2 linked regions of the Cycloclasticus pugetii PS-1 genome follow. The main gene of each other region encodes a partner of the protein of the gene in region 2 in a complex. Links are inferred from orthologs where the notes say so. Each region holds a gene or a part of one and is shown on either strand. Other genes may lie near its edges.

Evidence for each region.
Region 1: the proteins of trxA (region 2) and trxB are in contact, whole or in part, in a crystal structure (PDB 1F6M), measured with the Escherichia coli proteins. The link is inferred for Cycloclasticus pugetii PS-1 from one-to-one orthologs.

The regions. Positions count from the first base shown.
Region 1 is NZ_ARVU01000001.1:1,193,314-1,203,096, reverse strand. The notes cover bases 344-3,108. They hold trxB (thioredoxin-disulfide reductase), read right to left. Parts: upstream 2,324-3,108; coding sequence 1,364-2,323; downstream 344-1,363. Other genes in these bases: CYCPU_RS0105805 (alanine dehydrogenase), read left to right, coding at 2,457-3,108; aat (leucyl/phenylalanyl-tRNA--protein transferase), read right to left, coding at 655-1,347; CYCPU_RS0105820 (arginyltransferase), read right to left, coding at 344-658. In the rest of the region: more of CYCPU_RS0105820, read right to left, coding at 1-343; more of CYCPU_RS0105805, read left to right, coding at 3,109-3,518; CYCPU_RS0105800 (dihydrodipicolinate synthase family protein), read right to left, coding at 3,546-4,544; sodium:proton antiporter NhaD, read right to left, coding at 4,836-6,272; CYCPU_RS0105790 (CBS domain-containing protein), read right to left, coding at 6,422-6,982; CYCPU_RS0105785 (hypothetical protein), read right to left, coding at 7,158-7,469; CYCPU_RS0105780 (DUF2796 domain-containing protein), read left to right, coding at 8,257-8,853; CYCPU_RS0105775 (Fur family transcriptional regulator), read left to right, coding at 8,863-9,324; CYCPU_RS0105770 (MerC domain-containing protein), read left to right, coding at 9,344-9,772; hisI (phosphoribosyl-AMP cyclohydrolase), read left to right, coding at 9,769-9,783.
Region 2 is NZ_ARVU01000001.1:1,972,229-1,981,992, forward strand. Bases 1-2,746 are described here. They hold trxA (thioredoxin TrxA), read right to left. Parts: upstream 1,664-2,746; coding sequence 1,337-1,663; downstream 1-1,336. Other genes in these bases: rho (transcription termination factor Rho), read right to left, coding at 1-1,155; rhlB (ATP-dependent RNA helicase RhlB), read left to right, coding at 1,804-2,746. Also shown: more of rhlB, read left to right, coding at 2,747-3,066; yrfG (GMP/IMP nucleotidase), read right to left, coding at 3,076-3,729; nth (endonuclease III), read left to right, coding at 3,930-4,565; CYCPU_RS0109665 (HvfA family oxazolone/thioamide-modified RiPP metallophore), read left to right, coding at 4,743-5,096; CYCPU_RS0109670 (HvfB family MNIO-type RiPP peptide maturase), read left to right, coding at 5,109-5,963; CYCPU_RS0109675 (HvfC family RiPP maturation protein), read left to right, coding at 5,977-6,717; hemL (glutamate-1-semialdehyde 2,1-aminomutase), read left to right, coding at 6,862-8,142; CYCPU_RS0109690 (group II truncated hemoglobin), read left to right, coding at 8,139-8,552; CYCPU_RS0109695 (DedA family protein), read left to right, coding at 8,565-9,170; CYCPU_RS0109700 (bifunctional diguanylate cyclase/phosphodiesterase), read right to left, coding at 9,255-9,764. UniProt on the Escherichia coli protein: Participates in various redox reactions through the reversible oxidation of its active center dithiol to a disulfide and catalyzes dithiol-disulfide exchange reactions.

The sequences.
Region 1 (9,783 bases), 770 kb from region 2 along the record:
AAGCCATTTTTACTGAATTTTTTATGTAATACCCAAGGTATAAATGCCTTTTCCCGCGGTTTTGAGTGGCCTTGATTTGCTGCAAAATTGAAAAGGTCCCCAGACTTCTAGCTGAGTATTCTGGGTCGAAGAAAGTATAAACTGCAGAGAGGGCATCACCAAAAATATCTGTTACTGAAACAGCTAATAGTTTTTCACCCAAACGGGTTTCAAACATCAAACTGTTACCAAATGATTGACATAAAAACTCTTCGTATTCATTTTCACCGAAACTTTCCATAGAGCCACCAGGGTGTTTAAAAGCTTGGTATCGGCAGTATAGCTCGTAGTGTTCTGTTGAGAAAATAGATTGCACAGAGCTAACGCTTAGGTCTTTATTTTTTGTTAACACTCTTCGTTGGCTTTTTGATGCGTTAAATGATTGTACATCCACTCTCGAAGAAATGCAGGCACGACAACTAGGGCAGTGTGGGCGATATGTATGTTGTCCGCTTCGCCTAAAACCGATGCTAATAAGGTATTCGTAAATGCTAGGTGTTACTGTGACATCAGGCGAAATAAAAATATTTTGTGATTGTCGATCCGTTAAGTAATCACACGCTTGTGGTGTTGATATATAGAGTTGTAACTGTCTGCCAGCTGGGGAGGGTGAGCTCATGAAAGTAACCACGCGTTTGTCGACGGTTTTTTTAGACAATATACTGCAAGTTGTTCAGCAAATTCTTTTCTCGGTATGGTTGATGCGCCCAATCGCTCTAGATGGTCAGAGTGGACTTGGCAATCTATCAGCTGAAACTCCCATTGACTTAACTGTTTGCATAAAAAAGCAAACCCCACTTTGGATGCGTTATCTAACCGGCTGAACATTGATTCGCCAAAAAAAACCTGCCCAATGCTGACACCATAAAGACCACCAACTAGTTTTTCGTCCGCCCAAACTTCAACTGAATGAGCGTGACCTAAAGTAAACAGAGTTTGATAAGCATCAATCATTGAATCGGTAATCCAAGTGCCTTGTTGATCCTTTCGACTCGTAGAGCAGGCCACGATGACCTCATTAAATGCCTTGTCAACGGTGCAGCTATATAAATTTTTATTGATACATTTTTTCAGGCTGCGAGAAATATGTAGATCATCCGGTTTTAAAACTAACCGAGGGTCAGGTGACCACCAAAGAATAGGCTGATCTTCATCAAACCAAGGAAAGATACCGCAACGGTAGGCATTTAGTAAGCGCTGGGGGTTTAAAGTTCCCCCAGCTGCTAGTAAGCCATTTGGCTCCTCTAATGCGTAATCTAGAGAAGGAAATGGTTCAGCATCATTTTCTATATCTAACCAGTGGAGCATGATAGATTACAGATCTTTATGCATCCTCTAAAGCATCAAGAAAACGCTCGGCGTCAAGCGCAGCCATACAACCAGAGCCTGCCGATGTAATGGCTTGCCTGTATATAGAGTCAGCGACATCCCCAGCGGCAAAAATACCTGGAATACTGGTTTGTGTTGCATTGCCTGAGCTGCCACGTTCAGTATGTAAGTACCCATGAGACATATCTAATTGGCCGTCAAAAATTTGAGTGTTAGGTGAATGACCGATGGCAATAAAAACACCTTCAAGGTCAATCTCTTTCGTACTATTATCTTGAGTGTTTTTAATGCGAATACCCGTGACACCCATATCGTCGCCGAGTACTTCATCTAATTGGTTAAACCATTCGACTGAAATATTACCATCGGCCACTTTTTTCATTAATTTATCGGATAAGATTTTTTCCGAACGAAATGAGTCACGTCGATGAATAACTGTAACGTGTTCTGCAATGTTAGATAAGTAAAGTGCCTCTTCAACGGCAGTATTGCCGCCGCCGATAACAGCAACACGTTGGTTCTTATAGAAAAAACCATCACAGGTGGCACATGCTGAAACACCTTTTCCTTTAAATGCTTCTTCAGACGGTAAGCCTAAATATTTTGCAGAAGCACCGGTGGCGATTATTAAGGCATCGCAAGTGTATGTGCCTGCATCGCCCTTTAAAGTGAATGGGCGTTGTTGTAATTCGGTAGTATGGATATGGTCAAACTGAATTTTTGTATCGAAGCGTTCAGCGTGTTGCTTCATTCTTTCCATCAAAGCTGGGCCTTGCAAGCCTTCTACATCACCAGGCCAATTATCAACTTCAGTAGTTGTCATCAGTTGGCCGCCTTGTTCAATACCGGTGATTAATAAGGGGTTTAGGTTGGCTCTAGCAGCATATACAGCAGCTGTGTAACCTGCAGGGCCGGACCCTAAAATAATTAATCGATGATGTGAGTTGTCGCTCATAAGTGGCTCCTAAATAACTGTGTTTAAACTATGCTTATACCCAAGGGGGTATGTTTGAAAATGAGCGCTGGCTCATTTAATTTAATTTTAAAGCGCTGTAGTATGGCGATAAGATCTAACTAGGTAAAGTATTATGCTGATGAATATTGGTATTCCAAAAGAGATTAAAACAGCTGAAGGGCGTGTTGCATTAACGCCAATGGCTTGTCAGGAACTCATTGCGAAGGGGCACCGCCTTTATATTGAACATCAGGCTGGTGTTTTAAGCGGCTTTGATGATGACCAATATAGGCAAGTTGGTGTGATTGTTTGCCCTACAGCGCAAGCACTTTATAAGGCAGGCGATTTAATTGTAAAGGTAAAAGAGCCGCAAGAGGGGGACCTTCAATATTTAACACCTAATCACCTTCTTTTTTGTTTTCTTCACCTTGCTGCGAACGAAGAACTAGCGAGTAAATTATCAAAAATAGGCCTGACGGCTGTTGGTTTTGAATCGGTGCGAGATAATAAACAGCTGCCAATCCTTAAACCCATGAGTGAAATAGCCGGAAAACTATCTGTTCAGATAGGTGCTACTTTATTACATCAATACCGCGGTGGTTCTGGTTTATTGTTAGGCGGTTTGCAAGACGATGGTGTCGAAAAAGGGCAAGTATTGGTACTTGGGGCTGGTTCTGCTGGAAGGCAAGCAGCCTTATTAGCAAGAAATATAGGCGCGAATGTGTCTGTTTATGATAAGTCACTTGAGGCACTTGCATCAGTCACTCAACTGGATCCTTTAATTAACCCTATAAATAATCAAGAGGAATGTTTGTCGTTAATGGCTACCACAAACTTGTTAGTGGCTGCTTTGCATGTTCCCGGGAAGAAAGCGCCGCATTTTATTAACCGTTCCCATTTAAAATTAATGATGGAAGGTTCTGTCATTGTGGATATTTCAGTGGATCAAGGGGGATGTGTTGAAACAACTCGTCCGACAACGTATAACGAACCGACTTTTGTAGAGGAGGGAGTTACTCATTTTTGTGTGGCTAATATGCCAGGAGCTGTACCTAGAACGGCTACGCAAGCTCTTTCAGAAGTGTTACCCGCATATATTCATCGATTTGCACAAGAAGAGTGGTCTGAACGAGATGCGGTTATGAAATCGGCCATTAATGTCAAAGCAGGAAAAGTGCTTATTGACCTGCTTTAGACATTAATGACGAGATCAATATTTTACTTAAAGCGTGCCTTCAAGTAATTTTTTATTTAACTCAGCCCAACCTGTACCAGATTTAGCGGCGCCTTCTAAGTAGTGTTCAGGTGCTGTCATGTAAGGAGGGCGGCATGGACCTGCTTTCATCCAACCAGCTGCATTAATACGCGCTTTTTCTAACTGAATGTTATATTTAGAAAATTCAGCAAAGCCTCCAGGAGGGAATAAGCTAGACAGTGCTAATGCCATTTGTGGGTAAAGCTCGTCTGGTCTACTCCAGTCACCTGTTTTAGCCGCTTCTCTAACACTGTCACGCCAATGAATGGTTAGCTCAGGGCCTGTACAAGCAAGTGGTGACCAAAAAGCAGTGTTGAATTCTGGATCCATTTTAGCAGCATCTGCGTGATCGATTTCTAGTGGCAAAAATCTAATTTGCTTTTTTGAAACCATCGTGTGCAAGTGTAGTTGACCAATATTTATGTACTTGCAAGTGATGACTTGTGGAATGTTAGCAACTTGAGCCCAAAATGGAGCTGGGAAATCAAATTTAAATGCTTCTGGGTTAGCGTAAATAGCGATTGCCATTTCAGGCACAGCTTCAGCAACATCTTGATAGAAACGAACAGCTGCAGGTACATCAATTTGCTGCCACATTGGTAAGCCTAACATTGTTCCGTCAGCACCAATATCTCGTGCATGACGTAATTGACGAATAGTCTCGCGAGTATTCATTGTTGTAACACCAACAAAGATAGGTACTCGTCCGGCTGAAGTTTCAACCATGACTTCCATCATTTTTTTCTTTTCTTCCCAAGTAAGGGTAGCGCCTTCTCCAAAAGTTCCTTGACTCATGATGGCGTCAACACCAGATTCAATAAGGCCGTCAACAGCTCTAGCGATTTCGTCATAATCAACGCTGTCTTCTGTTTGCCATTGATCACCAGTTTCTATCGCTGGTGTAGGAATGATTGCCCAAGCACCATTCACATCTTCTACTGTTAACCTGTCTTGTCTTCTAGCCATAATTATGTCCACCTATTTGTTATTTTTAAAATAAATATGAGAGCGAGAATTGTATATTGATAACATTTTATATACCAAGGACTTTTATCAGTTTTTTCTTATATACAACATGAACCTGACAGTCGAGGTATTTAATACGCATTTTAATTTTATTCTAACTGTATAAAAATCTTAATATTATTTATTAAAGTGCGCAAAAAAATTAATAAATTGGGCCTAAGCGGTGACTCCATGGGATTAATTAATCGAATGTTTTATATTAAGCTTTAGCTATTTTATAGAACATGTTATTTAAAAAAGCCCCGCGTTGATCCACATATGCACATAAATACTGGCAGCGTAACCGAGAGCGATAACAGGTGCCCATTTAAGGTGTGAAGCAAATGTATAGATACCACGTGCTTGCCCCATTAGGGCAACACCTGCAGCAGAGCCAATTGATAATAAGCTTCCTCCAACTCCAGCGGTTAATGTAACCAGTAACCATTGACCTTGAGACATATCGGGCGACATGGTTAAAACGGCAAACATCACTGGAATGTTGTCGACAATGGCAGACATAAGGCCCAGTAATACATTTGCGGTAGTTGGTCCTAGGTCGCCATAGATGAATTCGGAAGCCAGACCTAGGTAGCCAAGAAAGCCTAACCCTCCTACCGCCATGATCACACCATAGAAGAAGAATAGGGTGTCCCATTCAGCGCCTGCAACCTTGTCGAAAACATCAAATTCACGAAAATCAGTCTGTGCGTTATCTTTACTGCCTTCTTGAAACCTTTCTTCAAAACCTGGTGAGTTTCGTGAATGCTCGCTAATTTTAAGGTAATAACTAAAAAATTTCAGGTAGGCTAAACCGGTCATCATGCCAATGGCAGGAGGTAGGTGCAGGAAGTTATGAAAGCAGACAGCGGTCAAAATGGTTAATGCAAAAAGCATAACAATAGTTAGACCGCCTCGTTTAATAAGCAATGTTTCATTATCATCGACAGAGTTAGGCATTCCAGCAGGGATGAAAGCACTCATAATGGCTGCGGGTACTAAATAATTTACCAGTGATGGTATAAAAAGATTAAAGAATTCAGTAAATTGAAGTAAGCCTTTTTGCCACACCATTAACGTGGTGATGTCGCCGAACGGGCTGAACGCACCACCTGCGTTTGCACCAACAACGATGCTGATGCAGGAAATAGACACAAATTTAGGAGCGTTTTTGCCAACGGTAAGCACAACAGTACACATGATAAGTGCCGTTGTTAGATTGTCTGCCACCGGTGATATAAAGAAGGCTAGGGTACCGGTTAACCAGAATAGGTTTTTATAACTGAAGCCTTTATCAATTAACCAGCCACGGAGCGCATCAAATACTTTGCGCTCTATCATCGCGTTTATATAGGTCATTGCTACCAATAAAAAGAAGAATAATTCGGCATATTCAAGAAAGTTATGGCGTAAGGCGATTTCTGCAGCATGATCATACCCATGGGTCTTGTATGCGATTGCGATCATGATCCAGATGAGCCCAGCAGCCAATAAGACCGGTTTGGATTTACGTAAGTGAAGTTGCTCTTCAAAGATCACTAGTGTGTAGGCGAGAGCAAAAACTAATAATGATAAATATCCAACTATAGTGGATGTAAGGTCTATCGGTTGGTAAGTAGCTGAGGAGGACCATGCAAGGCAGGGGGTTATTAGCAGCAGTAAAGCGGCTAGTATCATAAGTATTTTCATCTAAAGTGCTCCTTATTATTAGCACTGTGTTAAAAATGCTAAAAAAATTATCGAGTATGAAACGAAATGAACGTAGATATCTGTTCTATTAAGGTAAAGGTTCCCACGATTGATCGTGGGAACCCAGCCTCACCGTTATAAGGTTTAATTTAATGTTGAATGGCCTTAAAAATCCCAACAAAACTGGAGTCACTTTTAATGTTTATCTGTAATTGAAGTGATCTAGCAATGTCGCTGGCTGAAATGATTCCTCGAATTTTGTGATGCTTATGGTCCACAACCAGGCAGTGTCGGTAACCGCTGTTTTTAAGGCTACCAATAACATCTTTAATAGAGGCGTGTGCCAGATCCGAATAATCAAAAGACTTTAATTTATTTCTCGGTCTCATAAAGTCAGTAACAGACAGTTCTTCTCTGTTTTCACCTTTAGATACACGCTTAAGTATTTCCCGGCTATTTAAGTCCTCTAGACTAACGACACCTAATAAATGATTGTTACTATTAACAACAAACTTTAAGCGAACATGTTCTGTTTGCATGAGTTTTTCAGCATCTATGGCAGACATAGAGGAGTTTATAACCATCGGTTGGGTTTTTTCAAAATCGGTGAAGATTTCGAGCGCTGGTGACTTCAAGCTAATTTGTTTGTTTAGCTCTGGCCAAGCTAATTCATCGAAGGGAGTAGTATCGTAAAATGCTAAGTCTTTCATCGTTGTGCTCTCCGGTTTTTAAATGATATGCCATGGGAAGGCAGAAAATGACTTTAAGGGAGGCGTGTTGTCTTACAGTATTGCATAGCTTGTGACGGCTATTGCGAATACGCAGCTATTAGGCAGCCCTTAAAAAATAGTTGTTTTTGACCAGAAAAGTCTAGTCTGTATAACGTTAGCCGATGAAGGAGGGAGGGGCGCGGATAGAAAATTTGCCAGCAATATTATGTGCTGAAACGTAAATAGGCTGTGAACGGTCGCTATGAGTAGCGTGTTTTTTGTTGTGATAGACGTGCGTTGATAAAAAATCATCAACGTTATCAAAAGGATTGTTTTCATCTGATAACTCAAACTCTACAAGCGAAGAGGCAGGCTTAAAAGAGCTGTCTGAATATAGGTGCTGTGTATCACCTAGAGCCGCCGATGAGACGGCGATCAGTGTTAAAGACAGAAAAAATAGACCTATCTTTGATTTCTTAATTAACATGAGGAATCTGATGAGGTTAGTCCAACTTAAATTAATGGCCAGTGCGTGTAGATTGCCTAATAAGGAATATTGCTGAAGGTTAATGATATTGTCAATGGAATTTGTATAAAAACCTTTGTTGTTCGTAGAGCCTGCTGTTTACATAAAGAAAAGAATAATTAGCTCTCAGTCGCCATTAAAATCGATTTATCGCATTCGGTTGATGACTGGATCGGCTTTCAGTTTATTGATGATGAACTGGTTACACCTGAAAATGAGTTTGTCACGCTGGGTAAAATTCGCGCTCATTAATACCTTAATCTTAATGTGACGATTGATTTTAGAGCTGACGAGAACACCAAGCTAAAAGAAGATATCGAACGTTTAACGTCGCCTAAAGCATTTTTATATAACTGGAAAAGTTTTCCATAGCATCTGAAGAGTACACGCTGTAATCCTTAGCTTTAATGATATTGCCGAATATAATACTTCGTATAATGTATATTATGTTAAATTAATACCTAAACGACAGTTGAAAATTAAGAGGATTAATGAATTTAGGACCTCACTTTATTAATTTTTAGTTAACGGGTTGTTTATTTAAATAAAGCCATTTAACAGGGACTACTCTTTTTTAATGTGAGAATTAGCGAGGTTATTTATTATCTGCTCGGCCAAGGTTACAGGCTTAAGACAAAGTTATGTCGAAACCCTTTGGTCACGTTTTGATTTTTGGCTTAAACGTGTAGCCTTTACGATATAAATGTTATGTTGTATCATAACTTTAATCGTATGGAGGGTCACTAGAATGAAGAATACATTACTTAAGTTCGTTAGCTTTAATCTAGTTTTCCTAAGCGCTGCAATACAGGCTGAGGAAGCAAGGACGAACTTAGATGCACATGTTCATGGCGTATCTGAGCTAATGGTAGTGGCCGAAGAGAATGCGCTTGAAATTCAATTTAAATCACCCGCTATGAACCTCGTTGGTTTTGAGCATCAGGCGAAATCATCAAAAGACCTTAAGGCGGTTGATAAAGCTGCTTCAACGCTTCGTCAACCTGAGGCTCTTTTCTTAATGTCTGATGCCCATTGCAAGCTGATTAATATGTCTGTCGACCTATCCAAAATTATCGACATAGACCATCAGGATAATGATCATGACAGAAGTTCAAGTAACCATAAGCATGAACATAACGATAATGGGAAGCATCATGATGAGAACCACAGTGAAATAATGGTCACCTATAAATACCACTGTCAGGACAGCACTTCCCTGCCCTCAATAACCGTGAATTTATTTGAGTTTTTTACGGGTATTGAAGAAATAAATACCATGTGGATTAATCAAACAGGGCAAGGTGGGATAACACTCCGACACAATAACCGTACTATTAACTTTTAGGCCACATTTATGGATAACACAGATAGCATCCTTCAATCTGCAGAACGTCATTGCAAAGATCACGGCACCCGATTGACGGAAAAAAGAAAGCTAGTTTTAACGGGGCTTATACAGTCTGAGATGGCTCTTTCCGCTTATGAATTAATCGCTGAGGTAAAGAAACAATACAATCAAGACCTTGCCGCCATGTCGGTTTATCGTATTTTAGATTTTCTAGAAAGTGAAAAACTGGTTCATAAGCTCAAATTAGCAAATAAGTACATCGCTTGCGAGCATATTAGCTGCGACCATGCTCATGGCGTGTCGCAATTTTTGATTTGCGGGCAATGTAATAAAGTTAAAGAAATCAACATTAAGCCAGCTACTATGGCGGAACTTCAAACGACCGTTGACGAAGCCGGATTCAAGCTTATCAGCCCCCAATTTGAAATGAACTGCATTTGTGCTGATTGTTTAGCACATACAGCCTAACAACCTAGGAAACTATTAAATGAAAACAACACAAGTGATGACAGACAAACTAGCGATTGGTTTATCATTATTATGCACCTTCCATTGCTTAGCCCTACCGATTTTATTGGTTTTACTACCCAGTATGGCGGCACTGGGATTAGATAATGAGAACTTCCATCTATGGATGGTTGTGGCTGTCATTCCAAGCAGTCTTTACGCTTTAACCTTGGGCTGCAAACAGCACAAACGCTATCAACTGTTCTATTTAGGCGCAATTGGAGTGGCGCTACTCATCTTGGCCTTAGCTTTAGGAGAAGAGCGAATTGGTGAGTCAGGTGAAAAGACACTGACAGTTTTAGGCGCCTGCTTCGTTGCCATTGGCCATTGGTTTAATTACCGCCTTTGTAATGCACTAGACCATGAAAACTGCGCCTGCCCTAACGATAAAGATTCTGGTGTAAATTGAAACGCGACTAC
Region 2 (9,764 bases):
TTTGCGGAGAATCCAAGTTTTTTGAAGGATATCAGCGTCCACTAAATATTCTTCTCGACGTGTGCCTGAACGGTTAACGTTAATCGCTGGGTAAATACGTTTTTCAGCAATTTTACGCTCAAGATGAAGCTCCATATTACCCGTGCCTTTAAACTCCTCGTAAATCACATCGTCCATACGCGAACCGGTTTCAACGAGAGCTGTTGCAATAATTGTCAAACTACCGCCTTCTTCAATATTACGTGCCGCACCAAAAAAACGTTTAGGACGTTCAAGTGCATTAGCATCCACACCACCAGTCAAAATTTTACCTGATGAAGGCGCTACAGTATTGTAGGCTCGACCCAAACGGGTAATAGAGTCTAACAAAATAATAACGTCTCTTTTGTGCTCCACCATTCTTTTTGCTTTTTCAATAACCATTTCGGCCACCTGAACATGGCGAGAAGCAGGCTCATCAAATGTACTGGAAATCACTTCACCTTTAACGGTACGTGACATCTCTGTCACCTCTTCAGGCCGCTCATCGATCAATAGAACCATTAAATGGCTTTCTGGATTATTTGCAGCAATAGAGTGCGCTAAATTTTGCAGAATCATGGTCTTACCAGCTTTAGGCGGTGACACAATTAAGCCACGTTGCCCCTTACCAATGGGTGATACCAAGTCAATAACACGGGAAGTTAAATCTTCAGTCGTACCATTCCCCATTTCTAAAGTTAAACGTTCATTGGGGAAAATAGGCGTTAAATCCTTAAACGCTATTTTGTTTTTTGCATGTTCTGGTTTTTCATAATTAAGCTTATCGACCTTCAATAGTGCAAAGTAACGCTCACTATCTTTAGGTGGGCGAATTTTTCCCGAAATGGTATCCCCCGTTCTTAAACCAAACCGACGAATCTGACTCGGCGAGACATAAATATCATCTGGACCCGCTAAAAACGAACCATCTGCCGACCTTAAAAACCCAAAACCATCTGATAATATTTCAAGAACCCCATCACCATATACATCATCGCCTTTTTTGGCTATTTTCTTAAGAATTTGAAAGACAGTGGTTTGTTTTAATGATCGTCCAGTGTTATCAACACCAAGTTCTTTCGCAAGTTCAAGGATTTCAGTTGCGGGTTTACGCTTCAGCTCAGTTAGGTTCATATAGATTTAAGGTTGGAATAAAAAGGTATAAACGTGCACATTTAGCACTAGAGGTTTTTTAATTGATTTTTTTGATTGTTTGCACGGCAAGTGGCGTGCTTAAGGGGTTCTTACTTATGGAAGTAAAGGTAGCATTAAAAAACACCCTCGTCTACCTTTAAGGCGAAGGCGTTGTATTTTTTTAGATATTACTGTCAATAAATGCTGATAATTGTGATTTAGTCACGGCTCCTACTTTGGTCGCTTCCACTTCACCAGCTTTATAAACCATTAAGGTTGGAATGCCTCGCACACCAAAACGCCTTGGCATCGCTGGGTTTGAATCTATATCCAACTTAACGACTTTCAACTTACCGGCATATTCGTCTGCAATTTCATCGAGGATCGGTGCTACCATTTTACAAGGACCACACCATTCAGCCCAAAAATCTACTAATACTGGTTGTTCAGACGCCAAAACGTCCTGTTCAAAACTATCATCGGTGGTATGAACTACATTTTCACTCACTATTTATCTCCGTTCGGTTAATACTACGCACTATTACATCATAATAGAGTACGATATCAGATGCATAGCTTACCATGAATATTTCATTCCTAACTAAACTTCCAATTCACTCCTCTATTTCTTCAACAATTACATAACTTATGTCCGACACCCATCTTACTGATACTCAATTTTCTTCACTTGGGCTCACTGCCCCTTTAATTCAAGGTTTAGACGAGGCTAATTTCATAAAGTGCACGCCTATTCAGGAACAAACCTTACCCATCAGTTTGCTCGGCAACGATGTCGCAGGACAGGCGCAAACAGGCACTGGAAAAACCATTGCTTTTTTACTCGCCACGTATCACACCCTACTAACAAAAACGCCTGCCGATAATAAAAAAGGTGTTAGGGCGCTTATTCTTGCTCCAACGCGTGAACTGGCGATACAAATTGCAAATGATGCAAAAATTATTGGTAAACACACTGACATTAAAGTCGGCCTTGCCTACGGTGGAACAGATTACGATAAACAACGTAAAACCATAGAGGATGGTGTAGATATTTTAATTGGCACCCCGGGACGAACCATCGATTTTTTCAAACAAAAAGTATTTAACCTTAGAAACACCGAGGTCCTAGTACTAGATGAAGCAGACAGAATGTTTGACCTTGGGTTTATAAATGATATTCGCTATTTATTACGACGATTACCTAAACCTGAAAACCGTTTAAACTTATTGTTCTCGGCAACACTTTCGTTCAAAGTTACCGAATTGGCTTACGAGCATATGAACAACCCTGTAATGGTTCGCGTTGAACCCGAACAAATAACTGCAAAACAAGTGGTTGAGTCTGTTTATTACCCTGCTGATAATGAAAAAATCCCCTTACTTCTTCATCTGCTGACAAATGAGAAACCCGAAAGAGGGATTATTTTCATTAATACCAAACACACTGCAGACCGTTTACATCGTTACCTAAAGGGCAACGACTTTGATAACGCCGTGCTTTCAGGCGATGTACCACAAAAAAAACGACAAACCATTTTAACTCGCTTTCAAGACGGCAAACTACCTTTATTAATTGCCACTGATGTGGCCGCTCGTGGATTACACATTCCTGCTGTTAGTCATGTATTTAATTTTGACCTACCTCAAGATGCCGAAGACTATGTTCACCGAATTGGTAGAACCGCCCGCTCAGGCGCCAGCGGTAAAGCCATTAGTTTTGCCTGTGAAACCTATGCTTACTCACTGCCTGACATTGAAGCCTATATATCACACAAAATTCCTTTCGAAAATATTGATGGCGCCTCCTTACCGGATGTTAAACCAGCTACTAAAAGAACCGCTAAACCATCTACTCACAAACGCCCAGCAAACGCTCGAACACAACAAAAATCACGCTCACATAAACGGTAATTAAGCCGTTTATTTTGGCTGAATAGCGCCAAGACTTTCGACTGCTAAATAGTCATGTACGATACGCGGTGGCTCAGCGCTATCGGGTTTAGTAATAGCGACGATGTATTGAATGCCAAATGTATCGGCTGCCTTCAACACACTTAAACTATCATCCACCATCACGGTTTTAGATTTATCAAACTGCTCCAGCTGATGAAAAGCATGCCAAAAACTTTGCTGCTCTTTGGGGTAACCAAAATCATGCGCAGAAACAATCGCATCAAAAAACTCTACCAAACCTGTTTTTTGCATTTTTAGGTTTAAACTCTCTGCATGTGCATTTGTTACCAACACACAGCGTTTACCCGATGCTTTTATAGCTCCTAAAAAATCGCGTGTATGCGGCAATTCTTTAATATGTTCCTGTGTTTCAACTTTTAGCTTAACAATATCAATACCTAATGCCTCGCTCCAATAATCTAAGCAATACCAATTTAACAAGCCTTCTTGGGCTTTAAAAAGAGGCTCTAGCTGTTTAATTGCTTCATCAAATGAAATACCTTCCTTATTAGCAAAATAATCAGGCACAACACGTTGCCAAAAATGGTTGTCGAACCGTAGATCCAACAAAGTACCATCCATATCCAATAAAACAGTTTCTATATCCGACCAATTAATCATCTGGTAACCTAACCTTTACAACGTTAAACTTTTCGACTTACCTTCAAAAGGCATACCGGTATGTTAAACCATTTCAGCAAACGCTTATCCCTTTTCCTAATAAGTGGTTTATTGCTTACCATCAATGCCTCTCAACATTCCCCCACCCATGCTATTTAAGCGCTAACAAACAGATACTTACACAATAACTCAACTCACTTATGAACAAAGCTAAACGCCTAGAAATATTCGAGCGACTCGCTCAAGCTATCCCTGAACCTGAAACCGAACTTAATTACAGCTCACCTTTTGAGCTTTTAATTGCAGTTATCCTTTCTGCTCAAGCTACCGACAAGGGAGTTAACAAGGCGACCGATAAATTATTCCCTGTTGCCAACACGCCTGAAGCTATTTTTGCACTCGGTGAAAAAGGACTCAAAGAATATATTAAAACTATCGGGCTTTTTAACACCAAAGGCAGCAACGTTATCAAAACCTGTAAAATGTTAATGGAACAACATAATAGCCAAGTCCCTCAAACTCGCGAGGAACTTGAAGCCTTACCGGGCGTTGGGCGAAAAACGGCAAACGTTGTTCTAAACACTGCCTTTGGTGTTCCGACTATCGCTGTTGATACGCATATCTTTAGGGTCAGTAATCGCACTAAAATTGCCACCGGTAAAAATGTCTTAGAGGTTGAAAAGAAACTTGAAAAAAACGTACCAACAGCACACAAGCTTGATGCCCATCATTTACTGATTCTTCATGGTCGATACACGTGTATTGCTCGAAAACCACGCTGCGGTTCATGCGTCATTGAAGATTTATGTGAATTTAAAGACAAAACCATCTATTAGATCATTTTTAAATCAAGCTTATTAATTCTAGTAAAACTAAAACAAGCTGTAAGTTTTTTAAACTTTGCTTGGTCTATTAAAGCGCATATAGTAAACCGGCTTACTCTTGTCGGTACTGCAGACAAACGCACTGAAATAAACAGTGACCCGAGAATAAAAAAACAACAGGATATTCTTATGAAAAACCCTACAAAAAAACCAATCATCACCGCGTTAGGGGCTGCCTTTGTCACCTCAATGGCATTTACTCCAGTCGTAAACGCAGACACAAACCCATTTGGCGCAACTGAATTAAAAACTGGCTACATGGTGCTTGCCGAAGGTAAATGCGGTGAAGGCAAATGCGGTGAAGGTAAATGTGGTACTGAAAAAGCTGCTGACAAAGTAAAAGAAGCAAAATGCGGTGAAGGTAAATGTGGCGCTGAAAAAGCTGCTGACAAAGTAAAAGAAGCAAAATGCGGTGAAGGTAAATGTGGCGCTGAAAAAGCTGCTAACAAAGCAAAAGAAGGTAAATGTGGCTCTAAGAAGTAACGCTAGCTAGCAATGATTAATACCTTTCCCGTTCATGGAGTTGGGCTTGGATTAAGGCGGGCCTTTATAGGCCCGCTAGTTGAAAAGCCGCCTAGCAATATAGATTTTTATGAAATCGCTCCTGAAAACTGGATAAAAATCGGTGGTCGATATGGTAAGCAGTTACGCGCCTTAACCGAACAGTTTCCTTTTGTAGCACATGGTTTGTCACTCAGCCTAGGTAGCCCAGACCCACTAGACGTTAAGTTCATTCGCGACATTCGAGATTTTATTAAACTACATCAAATTAAGGTTTATACCGAACATCTCAGCTATTGTAGTGATGGCGGTCACCTATACGACCTGATGCCCATCCCGTTTACTCAGCAAGCAGTTGAATACGTAGCTGAGAGGATTCTCCACGTACAAGATATTCTTGGCCAACAAATTGCCATTGAAAATGCCTCTTACTATGCTGCCCCTGGTAAGGAAATGGAAGAAATTGATTTCATTAACGCAGTGATAAAAAAAGCCGATTGCAAGTTACTGGTCGATATTAACAATATATATGTCAACAGCGTAAACCATAAATACAGTGCGGAAGAATTTTTGAAAGCACTACCCGGTGACCGCATAAGCTATGCACATATTGCAGGACACTATAACGAAGCCGACGATATTATTATTGATTCTCACGGTGCTAATGTCATTGATCCTGTCTGGCAATTACTCGATAAAGCTTACGACAATTTTGGCCTATTTCCCACCCTATTGGAGCGTGACTTTAATATTCCACCACTACCTGAGTTACTCGACGAGGTTCACCTTATTCATCAAGCCCAATTAAATTATTCACCCCAATCAGGTCAAAAACGTGTCGCAAAATAACGCGCCTTCTTTCATGCAAACTCAACATGCATTCACCCGCTATATTCGTGACCCAAAAAATGCGCCAAAACCGAGTGATATTGAAGAACGACGCATAAATATATACCGCGACCTTCTGTTCACCAATATTGCCAGCGCGCTTAGTGATGGATTCCCGGTTGTTAAGACTATTTGCTCTGAACAACAATGGGAAAATATCTGTAGAGATTTTTATCATCGTCACCCAAGTCAAAGCCCCTACTTTTCTGACATTCCCCAAGAGTTTATCCACTATTTAGAGCACGAACGCACAAGTAATTCAGACGCCATTGATGATACTCCATTCCTACTAGAGCTAGCTCATTATGAATGGCTTGAGTTTATCGTTTCCATTACTGACGATGAAGCCTACCCTCCCATTAGCGACCCTTTCAATCAAGCTTTAACCGTTGCGCCAACAGCCTTAGTTGCTGCCTATACCTACCCCGTACATAAAATTTCGCCTGACTTTTTACCCGCCGAACCACCCGATCAGCCAACATACCTAGCCGTTTACCGCAATATTGAGCACACAATATGCTTTTTAGAAATAACACCAACAACACATGCCTTGCTTATCGCATTAGCCGACAACACAAGCCAATTAACCAAAGACATTTTGTCAACATTAGCTAAAAACCTTCAACACCCAGACCCTAGCGTTGTTATACAAGGAGGGCTATCCATAATTAATGACTTTATTCATCGTGGTATCGTCGTTTCTGCCCCTAATTAATTTAACCCTCAGCACTTAAAACGAGCTTGCGATAGCCGCCTGAGCTATTTTCAAAACTTTTTAACCCGCTAATGCCTGCTTTTTTTAAGTCCTTCATCTTTATTGCTTATAATGTTCCGTTATTCAAATAAACCACCCATTGATATGAGCAACTCTTCTCTTTTTGATCAAGCACAACAATCTATTCCTGGCGGGGTTAACTCACCGGTTCGCGCCTTTAAAGGTGTCGGTGGAGACCCTGTTTTTATCGACCATGCAAAGGGCGCATACCTTGTTGATACTAACAATAAACAATATATCGACTATGTTGGTTCCTGGGGCCCTATGATCTTAGGCCATAGCCACCCCGATGTTGTTAAAGCCGTCCAAACAGCGGCCGAAAAAGGGCTTAGTTTTGGTGCACCCACCATTATTGAAACCACGATGGCAGAAAAAGTGTGCCAACTAGTACCATCCATTGAAAAAGTACGCATGGTCAGCTCCGGAACAGAAGCCACCATGAGTGCTATACGTTTAGCTCGTGGTTACACAGGCCGTGACAATATCATTAAATTTGAAGGCTGTTACCACGGTCACTCCGATTCATTATTGGTAAAAGCCGGTTCTGGCGCACTCACTTTTGGCGTTCCCAGCTCACCGGGTGTACCAGCCTCACTGGCCGACCACACCCTAACGCTTCCCTATAATGATGCTGAAGCGGTCTCGCAATTATTAAAAACCAACGGCAATGACATCGCCTGTATTATCGTCGAACCAGTCGCTGGCAATATGAACTGCATACCTCCAGAAACCGGCTTCCTTGAGTGCTTACGAACATTATGTGACCAATACGGCATTGTGCTGATTTTTGATGAAGTGATGAGTGGCTTTCGCGTCGCGCTTGGTGGCGCACAACAAGTGTATGGCGTAACGCCCGATTTAACCACACTAGGCAAAGTCATTGGGGGTGGTATGCCTGTCGGTGCTTTTGGCGGCCGCGCTAAAATCATGGCTGAACTTGCACCTGATGGCCCTGTCTACCAAGCTGGCACCCTATCAGGCAACCCCCTAGCTATGTCTGCTGGGCTCGCAACACTTGAGCTTATTAGCCAACCTGATTTTTACCACCAACTATCACTCCGTACCACGCAGTTATTGGATGGTCTAAACAACATTGCTAAAGAAGCCAACATCCCTTTTTCTACCAACCAAGTGGGCGGTATGTTTGGCCTATTTTTCTCTGAGCACAAAAATATTCGCCGCTTTAGCCAAGTCATGGCATGCGACCAGGCACGCTTCAAACAATTCTTTCACCTTATGTTAGAACAAGGGATCTACCTCGCCCCTTCTGCCTTTGAAGCTGGGTTTGTCTCTGCTGCGCATAGTGAACAAGATATTAACGACACACTTCATGCTGCCAAGGTCGCCTTTGAGAAATTAACATGATTGACACATTAAAACCTGGCCAAACCTATAAACTCACCCAATACGAAAAACTAGGTGGTGAAACAGGTATTCGTCAACTTGTTAAGTACTTTTACGAGGCCATGGACAACACCACTGACGTTAAAACAATTCGTGACATGCATGCGGCAGATTTAACGGAGGCTGAAGACAAATTATTTCTTTTTTTAAGCGGGTGGCTCGGCGGCCCTTCGTTGTATATTGAAAAATATGGTCACCCACGATTACGAGCGCGCCACTTACCTTTTTCCATTGGCATTAAAGAGCGTGATCAATGGTTACACTGCATGGATAAAGCTCTCCACAAAATGAATATCGAAAAAGCCATGCACGATGAATTGATGCAAGCATTCTTTAACACCGCAGATTTTATGCGCAACCAAACTGAGTAACAACTGAACTGAATGTTTGCCGAACTGCTCGACACCTTCACTCAGCTAATTAACCAGCACCCAACCTGGGCAGGCCTTATTGTCTTTCTAGTTGCCATGGTTGAATCACTGGCTATTATTGGGGTGGTTATACCAGGTGTCGCTATTATGTTTGGAGTCGGCACACTTATTAGCAATGGCACATTAGATATGGCTAGCACTGTTATGTGGGCGGCAGCAGGCGCATCATTTGGCGACGGACTAAGCTTTGCATTAGGTAAGCACTACGATAAAAAAATTTACACCATCGCTTGGTTTAAAAACAATCCGGATGTATTAAAAAACGGACACGAATTTTTTGAAAAGTATGGCGCAATTAGTATTTTGATTGGGCGTTTTATTGGCCCTATTCGCGCGATTATTCCACTTATTGCTGGTATTTTAGACATGCCTACTAAGCATTATATTCCTACCAACCTTATTGCGTCGGCTTTATGGGCGCCTGCTTATCTCATACCCGGCTTTTTTTTTGGAAAATCGACGACCCTCATCACCACTAATCTTGAAAATGGATGGCCTTTCATCCTGCTCTTTGCTGTGCTTATCTGGGCTTTTTACAAAATACTCAAACAACGCTAATAAACTGATGGCTTAACCCTGATTAAAACCTAGTTAAACCTGTTAAGTCGTGCTATCAAAAGCCAACCCATTGCTTGTCAGCCTTTATAAAACAACCACATTTCTAAATAATAAATCATCCATCTCTTTTGCTGGCATTGGTTTGTGAAAATAATACCCTTGAAAGACAGAACACCCATGATAGGTTAAAAAGCTCAATTGGCTTTCCTTTTCAACACCCTCGGCGACCACATCCAAGCTCAAACTTTTAGCCATCGCAATAATCGTAGCGGCAATTTCCGCATCCGATTGATCGACGTGCAAATCTCGAACGAATGACTGGTCGACTTTTAATTCACTCAGCGGCAGCTTCTTCAAATACATTAACGACGAATACCCCGTGCCAAAATCATCCATCGAGATTTTAAAGCCGAGATCTGTCAACGCATGCATTTTATCAATAGTCAGGTGTATATCTTTAACAGTAATCCCCTCTGTTATCTCTAACGTCACATAACTTGCAGACATACCTATTTCCTCAAGCAGACTTGTTATTGTCTCGAGAAAATTATCCTGATCAAATTGATACGGGCTGATATTTATCGATAATCTAAA